Regions from separate parts of the Mesorhizobium sp. P2_E9 genome, predicted to be linked through region 2. Evidence: riboswitches for the same ligand, from Rfam matches in the RefSeq annotation. Region 2 holds a riboswitch; the other holds the start of a gene.
What was found. Region 2 has a riboswitch for S-adenosylmethionine ahead of metX (homoserine O-acetyltransferase MetX). Riboswitches for the same ligand answer to the same signal wherever they lie in the genome.
Positions count from the first base shown of each region.

Region 1: another riboswitch for S-adenosylmethionine. It lies ahead of AC1D05_RS13535 (O-succinylhomoserine sulfhydrylase); the one in region 2 lies ahead of metX (homoserine O-acetyltransferase MetX).

Region 1 covers NZ_JBFUET010000006.1:337,884-342,793, forward strand. The annotation lists gene apaG (Co2+/Mg2+ efflux protein ApaG) at 1-51, opposite strand, end outside; gene AC1D05_RS13530 (ceramide glucosyltransferase) at 273-1,424, shown strand; gene AC1D05_RS13535 (O-succinylhomoserine sulfhydrylase) at 1,440-2,630, opposite strand; SAM riboswitch at 2,688-2,765, opposite strand; gene AC1D05_RS13540 (2'-deoxycytidine 5'-triphosphate deaminase) at 2,845-3,939, shown strand; gene AC1D05_RS13545 (ABC transporter substrate-binding protein) at 4,039-4,812, shown strand.
Region 2 covers NZ_JBFUET010000005.1:146,250-151,159, reverse strand. The annotation lists gene AC1D05_RS10985 (DUF1330 domain-containing protein) at 1-133, shown strand, start outside; gene metW (methionine biosynthesis protein MetW) at 146-760, opposite strand; gene metX (homoserine O-acetyltransferase MetX) at 757-1,926, opposite strand; SAM riboswitch at 2,033-2,110, opposite strand; gene hisC (histidinol-phosphate transaminase) at 2,273-3,382, shown strand; gene AC1D05_RS10965 (prephenate/arogenate dehydrogenase family protein) at 3,389-4,324, shown strand; gene AC1D05_RS10960 (sugar kinase) at 4,463-4,910, opposite strand, start outside.

The DNA.
Region 1 (4,910 bases), on a different contig from region 2:
GTAGAACGGCCTGACTTGCACTTCGATGTTGCGCGTGACGGCGCGGTACATAAGCGGCTCCAAAACAATCCGATACCTTTCGGCGCTCCCGGCGAGCAGGTCAACGTGCGCGTCTTGTCGCGCCTGACTTTGAAACGCAGGTGCCGGCAAAGAATGTCATTTAAGTGACACACGACAATGGTGGTGTGCACGCACCGGGCGACTCGGCGCTCTGTCGAACTGTTGAAAACGGCCACGTTGCGGGCCGTCTCTTCTGGAGTGACCAGATCTCGATGGAACTCACTCTCATAGCCGCCTCGCTTTCGACTGCTCTTATCCTGTCAAACGCTGCCAGCATCCTGCTCGCCGCTTCACAGCTGAAACGGCGCACCACGATCGCACGGCCAGCCGGCAAATCGCCGCCGGTGTCGATTATCGTACCGTCGCGCGGTGTCGAGCCGTTCACGCAGGAGACGCTGGAGCGCGCCTTCTCGCTCGACTGGCCGCGCTACGAGTTGATCTTCTGTGTCGCCCATGCCGACGATCCGGTGGTCAGGCTGATCCGTGCCGCCATCGGCCGCTTTCCAAAAGTGCCCGCCCGGCTGTTGATCGGTGACGACCGCGTCAGTTCCAATCCCAAGCTCAACAATTGCGTCAAGGGCTGGGAAGCCGCGCGGCACAACTGGGTCGTCCTGGCCGACTCCAACGTGCTGATGCCGAGGGACTACATCCAGCATCTGATGGCGGCGTGGCGGACGGATACCGGCCTTGTCTGCTCGACGCCGATCGGTTCGCGGCCGGATGGCTTCTGGGCCGAGGTCGAATGCGCCTTCCTCAACACGCTGCAGGCCCGCTGGCAGTATGCCGGCGAGGCGCTTGGCCTCGGCTTTGCCCAGGGCAAGAGCATGCTGTGGAACAAGCCGATGCTGGATGCCAATGGCGGCATCCGCGCTCTGGCCGCCGAAATCGCCGAGGACGCCGCCGCGACCAAGCTGGTGAACAGCCTTGGCCTGCGCGTCAATCTCGTCGCGGCACCCTTCGAGCAGCCGCTCGGCCGGCGCAGGCTTGGCGAGATCTGGTCGCGCCAGGCCCGCTGGGCGCGTCTGCGCCGCGTCACCTTCCCGTTGTTCTTCGCGCCCGAAATCCTGACCGGCGCGGTGGTGCCGCTGCTGCTTGCACTGGTTGCGGCGGCAAGTGCCGGCTTCAGCCTGCCGCTTACGGCCATCGCCGTGCTGGCGGCCTTCTACCTTCCGGAATGCGCCCTGGCCTGGTCCAAGGGCTGGCACCTGTCGCCGCGAACAGTCGCGGCGATGATTGCGCGGGACTTGATGCTTCCAGCGATGTGGGCACGCGGCTGGCTCGGCGGCGCCGTCGACTGGCGCGGCAACGCCATGATCATCGGTACCAAGGCCGCCGAACTGGAAGAGACGCCGTCGCGCGCCTGATCCCGCCGAGGCTCGCTATTTCGTGGCCTTCAGCGCCTGGGCAATGTCTTCCAGAAGATCGTCGGTATCCTCCAGACCGACCGACAGCCTGAGCGTGCCAGGTCCGATGCCGAGTTCGGCGCGGGCCTCGTCGCTCAAATTCTTATGCGTCGTCGTTGCCGGATGGGTGATCAGGCTCTTGGCATCGCCGAGATTGTTCGAGATCAGCACGATGTCGAGCGCGTTCTGCAGGGCGAAGGCCGCCTGCTTGCCGCCCTTGACGTCGAGGCAGATCAGCGTCGAGCCGCCCGACATCTGCTTCTTGACGATATCGGCCTGCGGGTGGTCGGCGCGGCCGGGATAGATGATGCGGGCGATCTGCGGCTGTTCGGCGAGGAAGTCGGCGATCTTGCCGGCGCTTTCCGTCTGCTGGCGCACGCGCAGCGGCAGCGTCTCCAGGCCCTTCAGCAGCGTCCAGGCATTGAACGGCGACAGGCTGGGGCCGGTGTGGCGGAAATAGTCGTGCAAATTCTCGTCGATCCACTTCTTGTCCGACAGGATGACGCCGCCGAGACAACGGCCCTGGCCGTCGATGTGTTTGGTCGCCGAATAGACGACGATGTGGGCACCGAGCTGCAGCGGCTTCTGCTGCAGCGGCGTGGCGAAGACATTGTCGACGACAAGCCGTGCGCCGATCGAGTTGGCAAGCGAAGCGACGGCGGCGATATCGACCACTTCCAGCGTCGGGTTGGTCGGGCTTTCCAGGAAGAACAGCTTGGTGTTCGGCCTCACCGCCTTTTCCCAGTTGGCGATGTCGGTGCCGTCGACCAGCGTCGCCTCGATGCCGTAGCGGGGCGCCAGCGTCTCGACCACCCAGCGGCAGGAGCCGAACAGCGCGCGCGCCGCCACGATATGATCGCCGGCCTTGACGCTGCACAGCATGGCCGCCGTCACCGCGGCCATGCCGGATGCCGTGGCGCGCGCGTCCTCGGCGCCTTCGAGCGCGCACATGCGCTTTTCGAACATGTCGACGGTCGGGTTGGCGTAGCGCGAATAGATGAAGCCCGGCTCCTCGCCCTTGAAACGGGCTTCGGCAGCCTGCGCCGTTTCATAGACATAGCCCTGGGTCAGGTACATCGCCTCGGAGGTCTCGCCGAATTGGGAACGCAGGGTTCCGCCGTGCACGAGGGCTGTCTGAGGCTTCCAGTTGCGCTTCTTGCTGCTCATTGCTTTTGTTTCCAGACACAAAAAAACCGGCCGCGAAAGTCGCAACCGGTCCATACGGCCTTGCGGCCAACGGTCCTTTAGCGACTTGTTTAACGTGGCTGCAAGCCGACCGGCCAAATCACCACGGGATAACGACCCTTTAGACCCGCGCCGCGCTTGCGTCAATTGCCGGCTTCATTAAGAGGTTTGTACCAGCGGCCTAGGAGTAACGCCCTTGCGGCAAACAGGCATTCTTCCCGATCAGGACATTTCGGCGCTGTTCCAGTCCGGTGCGCTGAAGTCGGCGCGCGCGCTCGATACCGACCAGATCCAGCCGGCCAGCCTCGATCTCAGGCTCGGCGACAAGGCCTGGCGGGTGCGCGCCTCCTTCCTGCCCGGCCCCAACCACAAGGTTTCGGAAAAGCTCGACCGGCTGAAGCTGCACGAGATCAACCTGGCCGAAGGCGCGGTGCTGGAAACCGGCTGCGTCTACATCGTGCCGCTTCTCGAAAGCCTGGCATTGCCGGCCGAGATTTCGGCCTCCGCCAATCCGAAGAGCTCGACCGGACGGCTCGACATCTTCACCCGTGTCATGACCGACCGCGGCCACGAGTTCGACAAGATCGCCGCCGGCTACAACGGTCCGCTCTACCTGGAAGTCAGCCCGCGCACCTTCCCGATCGTCGTGCGCACCGGCTCGCGCCTGTCGCAGATCCGCTTCCGCACCGGCAATGCGCTGCTCTCGGAAGCCGAACTGCATGAACTGCACCGCGCCGAAATGCTGGTCGCCACCGAGCCGCCGAATATTTCCGGCGGCGGCATCGCGCTGTCGATCGACCTCAATGGCGACAGCGATGGTCTGGTCGGCTATCGCGGCAAGCATCACACCGGGCTCGTCGATGTCGACAAGCGCGCGGCCCAGGAGGTCGTCGATTTCTGGGAGCCGATCCACAAGAGCGGCGCTGGCGAACTGGTGCTCGATCCCGATGAATTCTACATCCTCGTCAGCCAGGAAGCGGTGCATGTGCCGCCGCTCTATGCCGCCGAGATGACGCCCTTCGACCCGTTGGTCGGCGAATTCCGCGTCCACTATGCCGGCTTCTTCGATCCGGGTTTCGGCCATTCGGCGTCCGGCGGCACCGGCAGCCGGGCGGTGCTCGAAGTGCGCAGCCACGAAGTGCCGTTCATCCTCGACCATGGCCAGATCGTCGGCCGGTTGGTCTACGAGCATATGCTGAAGCGGCCGCAGGCGCTCTACGGCACCGATCTCGGCTCCAACTACCAGGCCCAGGGCCTGAAGCTCTCCAAGCATTTTCGCGCCGCGCGCTGAGCCCCGATTACCGCCAGGCAAAATACTTGCCTGGGCTGGCGCATCATGCTTGGCTGGCTTGTCGGTCGCCGGGATGCGGCGCTCAAGGGGAACAAGAAAATGCAGATTTCAAGATGGATCCTGTCGGCGGCAGGCGCTGCCATGTTGGCGGTTGCCGCCGGCTCTCTGTCGGCGCAAGCTGCCGAGAAATTGAAAATCGGCACCGAGGGCGCCTATCCGCCGTTCAACACCATCACCTCTGACGGCAAGGTCGTCGGCTTCGATATCGACATCGCGAATGCGCTGTGCGCGCAGATGAAGGTCGAGTGCGAAATCGTCACCCAGGACTGGGATGGCATCATCCCCGCCCTGCAAGCCAAGAAGTTCGACGCCATCATCGCCTCGATGAGCATCACCGAAGAGCGCAAGAAGCAGGTCGCCTTCACCAACAAATACTACACCACGCCGCTCGCTTTGGTGGCGCCGAAGGACAGCGATCTGACCTCGACCGACCCGGCGGCGCTCGCCGGCAAGACGGTCGGCGCCCAGGCTTCGACCACTCAAGCCGACTATGCCCAGAACACCTATGGCAAGGCGGGCGCCGAGGCGAAGCTCTACCCAACCCAGGAAGAGGCGATCACCGACCTGACCAACGGCCGGCTTGATGCCGTGATCTCGGACAAATTCGTGCTGGTGGACTGGCTGAAGAAGGCAAGCGAGGGCTGCTGCAAGCTGGTCGGCGACGTCAAGGGCACCGAGACGCAGGCCGGCATCGCCGTGCGCCTGGAAGACACAGAACTTCGCGACAAGCTCAATGCGGCCATCGACGCGATCGTCGCCGACGGCACCTACAAGAAGATCCAGGCCAAGTATTTCGACTTCGATATTTATTGAGACGTTGAAGCTGCCGGTCGCGTCTTCCCTTCTCCCACAAGGGTGTTTGGACCGGAGACATCGCGAACAGGTGTGCGAGGACATCGCGAACAGTTTTG
Region 2 (4,910 bases):
TCAGGTGCACAGCTGGTACAATTCGCCAGCCTACCGGGCGATCCTTCCACTGCGCACCGATAATTCGGACTCCGACGTCATCATCGTTGACGGCGTCGAGCATCCGCACAAGGCTACGGATGTGCTTGGCTAGACGTGCCGTGCCCTATCGCTTCAGCAAGAACACCGCCTGCTGGCCGAAGAAATTCCAGAACCACCAGGGCATCGACAAGCCGATCTTCTGGCCGGCTGCGTCGAGCGCGGTCGCTTTTTCCACCGTCGCACCGAGCTCCTCGCACAGATTGACGAAGTCGCGGATGGTGCAGAAATGGATGTTGGGCGTGTCGTACCAGGAATAGGGCAGGTCCTGGGTCACCGGCATACGGCCTTTGACGAACAGCGACAGACGCACCCGCCAATGGCCGAAATTGGGGAAGGACACGATCGCCCGGTCGCCGATCCTGAGCAGTTCGTCGAGCACCAGCTTCGGGTTGCGGGTCGCCTGCAAGGTCTGCGACAGGACGACGAAGTCAAAACCCTTGTCGGGATAGAATTCGAGATCCTTGTCGGCGTCGCCCTGGATGACCGAGAGGCCGCGCGCCACGCATTCATTGACGCCGCGCTGCGACAGCTCAAGCCCGCGGCCGTCGACCTGCTTGGTATCCTGCAGCAATTCAAGCAATGAGCCGTCGCCCGAACCGACGTCGAGCACGCGGGACTGCGGCGGGATGAGGTTGGCAACGACCTCGAGGTCGACGCGCTGGCTGCCGTTGACGCTCATGATGTGAGCCCTCTCGCCCGGGCCGCCGAGCCGATGAAGCCGTTGATGGCGGCAAACAGTTCCGGCTCGTCGAGCAGGAAGGCGTCGTGGCCGCGATCGGTCTCGATCTCGACGAAGGATACGGATGCGCCGGCGGCGTTAAGCGCGTGCACGATGGAACGGCTCTCCTCGGTTGGAAACAGCCAATCCGATGTGAACGATACCAGGCAGAAGCGGGTCTTGGTGCCGGCAAAGGCGTCCGCCAGCCGGCCGCCATGGTCGGCGGCAAGGTCGAAATAGTCCATCGACCGCGTCATGTAGAGGTAGGAGTTGGCGTCGAAACGGTCGACGAAGGTCATGCCTTGGTGGCGCAGATAGCTTTCGATCTGGAAGTCGGCATCGAAGCCGAAAGTCAGGTGGTCGCGATCCTGCAAATTGCGGCCGAATTTGCGGTGCAGGGCGGCTTCCGAAAGGTAGGTGATGTGGGCGGCCATGCGCGCCACCGCCAGGCCCTTTTCCGGGCGCTGGCCGTGCTCGAAATATTTCCCGCCATGCCAGTCCGGGTCGGCCATGACGGCTTGCCGGCCGACCTCGTGGAAGGCGATGTTCTGGGAGGAATGGCGGGCGCCGGTGGCGATCGGCAGTGCCGAGAAGACGCGCTCGGGATAGCACGACGCCCATTCCAGCACTTGCATGCCGCCCATCGAGCCGCCGAGCACGCAGAACAGTTTCTCGATGCCGAAATGGTCGATCAGCATCTGCTGCGCGCGCACCATATCGCGAATGGTGATGACCGGCAGGTCGAGCCCGTAGGGTTTGCCGGTGGCCGGATTGGTCGAGGCCGGGCCGGTGGAGCCAAGGCAGCCGCCGATGACGTTGGAGCAGATGACGAAAAAACGGTTGGTGTCGATGATCTTGCCGGGGCCGATCAGCACTTCCCACCAGCCCGGCTTGCCGGTCACCGGATTGGTGTTGGCGACATGCTGATCGCCGGTCAGCGCATGGCAGACGAGGATGGCATTGGAGCGGGCATCGTTCAGCGTGCCATAGGTCTGGTAGGCGATCTGGAACGGCGACAAAAGCGTGCCGGCGTCGAGCTTGAGCGGCTTGTCGGACCCGAAGCGCAACACCGGGCTCGACGGCTGGTCGGCCTCGTTGTTGGTCTTTCCTGCGCGCAGAGCGGCCATTCTCGTCTCACTTGCTGCATCATATCAGGCGAAAAATCGCCGCCGATGCGTCCGTCCGGCCGGCCGCGGACAATAAAAAACCGGCATTGCCATTCGCAAAGCCGGTTACGTCACGCAAACGGCCCTTTAGCGAATTGTTTAACGTGGCTGCAAGCCGACCGGCCAAATCACCACGGAACTGTCGCTGCCCTTCTAGAACTCGCCCGCCCTGTCGTCAATGGCGGCTGTCTGGGCCGGTTGCCAGGCCAACTGCTGGCACCACTGCCGCCTCTCGACATTGCGGGCCATGACTTGTATTTCCGCTGCGGCCTCCGGATGGAGGCATTTTCGACGGATTTTGCAAAAAATGAACAAGACATTGGATCAGGCACGTCCAACCCCGCGCGCGGGCATCATGGACATCGACGCCTATGTGCCCGGCAAGAGCGCCGCACCGGCCGGTGTCGCCAAGGTCTACAAGCTGTCGTCGAACGAGAACCCGCTCGGGCCGTCACCGAAGGCGATCGAAGCCGCGCGCGAGGTTGCCGCCAGACTCGACATCTATCCCGACGGCACCGCCAAACGGCTGCGCGAGGCGATCGCCGAGGTGCACGGCCTCAACGCGCAGAACATCATATGTTCCAACGGTTCCGACGAGATTCTCGGCCTTTTGGCACAAACCTATCTCGCGCCCGGTGACGAAGCGATTTTCACCGAACATGCCTTCATGGTCTACAAGATCTACGTCCAGTCCGCAGGTGCTGCGCCGATCGCGGTCAAGGAGACCGACGAGCGCGCCGACATCGATGTGATGCTGGCCGCCGTCACGCCGCGTACGAAAATCGTGTTCCTGGCCAATCCCAACAATCCGACCGGCACCTATGTGCCGTTCCAGGAGGTGCGCCGCCTGCATGCCGGCCTGCCCCGCAATGTGCTTTTGGTGCTCGACGCGGCCTATGCCGAATATGTCCGCCGCAATGATTATGAAGCTGGCATCGAACTGGTCGGCGGCGCCGAGAACGTGGTCATGACCCGAACCTTCTCCAAGATCGGCCTGGGTGGCGCGCGGATCGGCTGGATGTATGGCCCGATGCATATCGTCGACGCCATCAACCGCGTGCGCGGTCCCTTCAATGTCAATGCGACGGCGATCGAGGCTGGCATCGCGGCGATCCGCGACCGCGCCCATGTCGAGCGCAGCGTGGCGCATAACGAGACCTGGCTCACCTGGCTGAGCCAGGAGATGACCGGGCTCGGGCTGCGGGTGACGCCCAGCGTCGGCAATTTTCTGCTCATTCATTTTCCCGACGACCAGAAGCATTCGGCGGCGGCGGCTGACGATTACCTGACCGCGCGCGGCTATATATTGCGGCGCGTTTCCGGCTACGGCTTCCCCAACGCGTTGCGCATGACCGTCGGTACCGAAGAGGCCAATCGCGGCGTTGTCGCCGCGCTCACGACATTCCTGAAAAGCTAGAGCGCCATGACCTCACCGATGTTTGAAAAGATCGCACTGGTCGGCATCGGCCTGATCGGCTCGTCGCTGGCCCGCGTCATCCGCCGCGAGGGCCTCGCCGACCATGTCGCCATCTCGACCCGCAGCGCCGCGACGCTGGCGCGGGCGGAGGAACTTGGGCTGGGCGACAGCTACACGACAGATGCGAAGGAAGCGGTGCGTGATGCCGATCTGGTCATCGTCTCGGTGCCGGTCGGCTCGTCTGGCGCGGTGGCGCAGGAGATCGCGCCGGCGTTGAAGAAGGGCGCGATCCTCACCGATGTCGGCTCGACCAAGGCCTCCGTCATCGCGCAGATGCAGCCGCATGTGCCTGACGGCGTGCATTTCATTCCCGGCCATCCGCTGGCGGGCACGGAAAAATCCGGCCCTGATGCCGGTTTCGCCGACCTGTTCGACAATCGCTGGTGCATCTTCACGCCGGTGCCGGGCACCGATCCGGATGCACTAGAGAAGCTGTCGGAATTCTGGCGCCGCTGCGGCGCCAACATCGACACGATGGACCCGCAGCATCATGACATGACGCTGGCCATCGTCTCGCATCTGCCGCACATCATTGCCTACAACATCGTCGGCACCGCCGACGACCTGGAATCGGTGACCAAGACGGAAGTGATCAAATATTCCGCCTCCGGTTTTCGCGACTTCACGCGTCTGGCCGCCTCGGATCCGACGATGTGGCGGGATGTGTGCCTGCACAACAAGGACGCCATCCTCGAAATGCTGGCGCGGTTCTCGGAAGATCTGGCGTTCCTGCAGCGCGCGATCCGCTGGGGCGACGGCGACAAGCTGTTCGACCTGTTCACCCGCACCCGCGCGGTTCGCCGCTCGATCATCGAGGCCGGCCAGGATATCGATACGCCCGACTTTGGCCGTCAGGCGGTCGAGCATCCCAAAGGGAGCTGATATTCAGGTGAGGCCGGCCTGCAAATGGCTGACGCCTGCGCTTCCGGTGCTCACGTACAAAAAGTACGCTCCGCTCCGGTTCTCGGCATCAGCCATTTTCGACTCGGCCTGACCTCAATCTCAACTCCCTTAGCGTTGTTAGGGTGTCGGCCAGGTCGCCGAGACCATCGCCAGCGTCTCGGCCCGGTTCGGTGCGCCCAGCCTGCCGCCGAAGCGCAGGCATTTGAGCGCGGCGGCGGCACTGGCGAAGCGCAAGGCCTGCTCGACCGGCATGGCTTCGGCCAGCCCGACGGCAAAGGCGCCGTGGAAGACATCACCCGCCGCCAGCGTGTCGACCGCTTTGATTTTTGGCGCGGCGACATGTCGGGATGATTGCGCCGCGCGATCGAACCACCAGGTGCCTGTCGCGCCGCCGGTGACCGCGACGAAGGCGTCGGTGCGGGAGGCCATGTCGGTGCAAGCGGTCTCTAGATCCAGCGCCTGGCCGCATATGATGCGGACCGCCGGCTCGGAAGCGATGATGTGCGAGGCCAGCGGCAACAGCTGCTCCAGCACCGCCAGCGGCGCGGTGTCGGCATCGAGGATC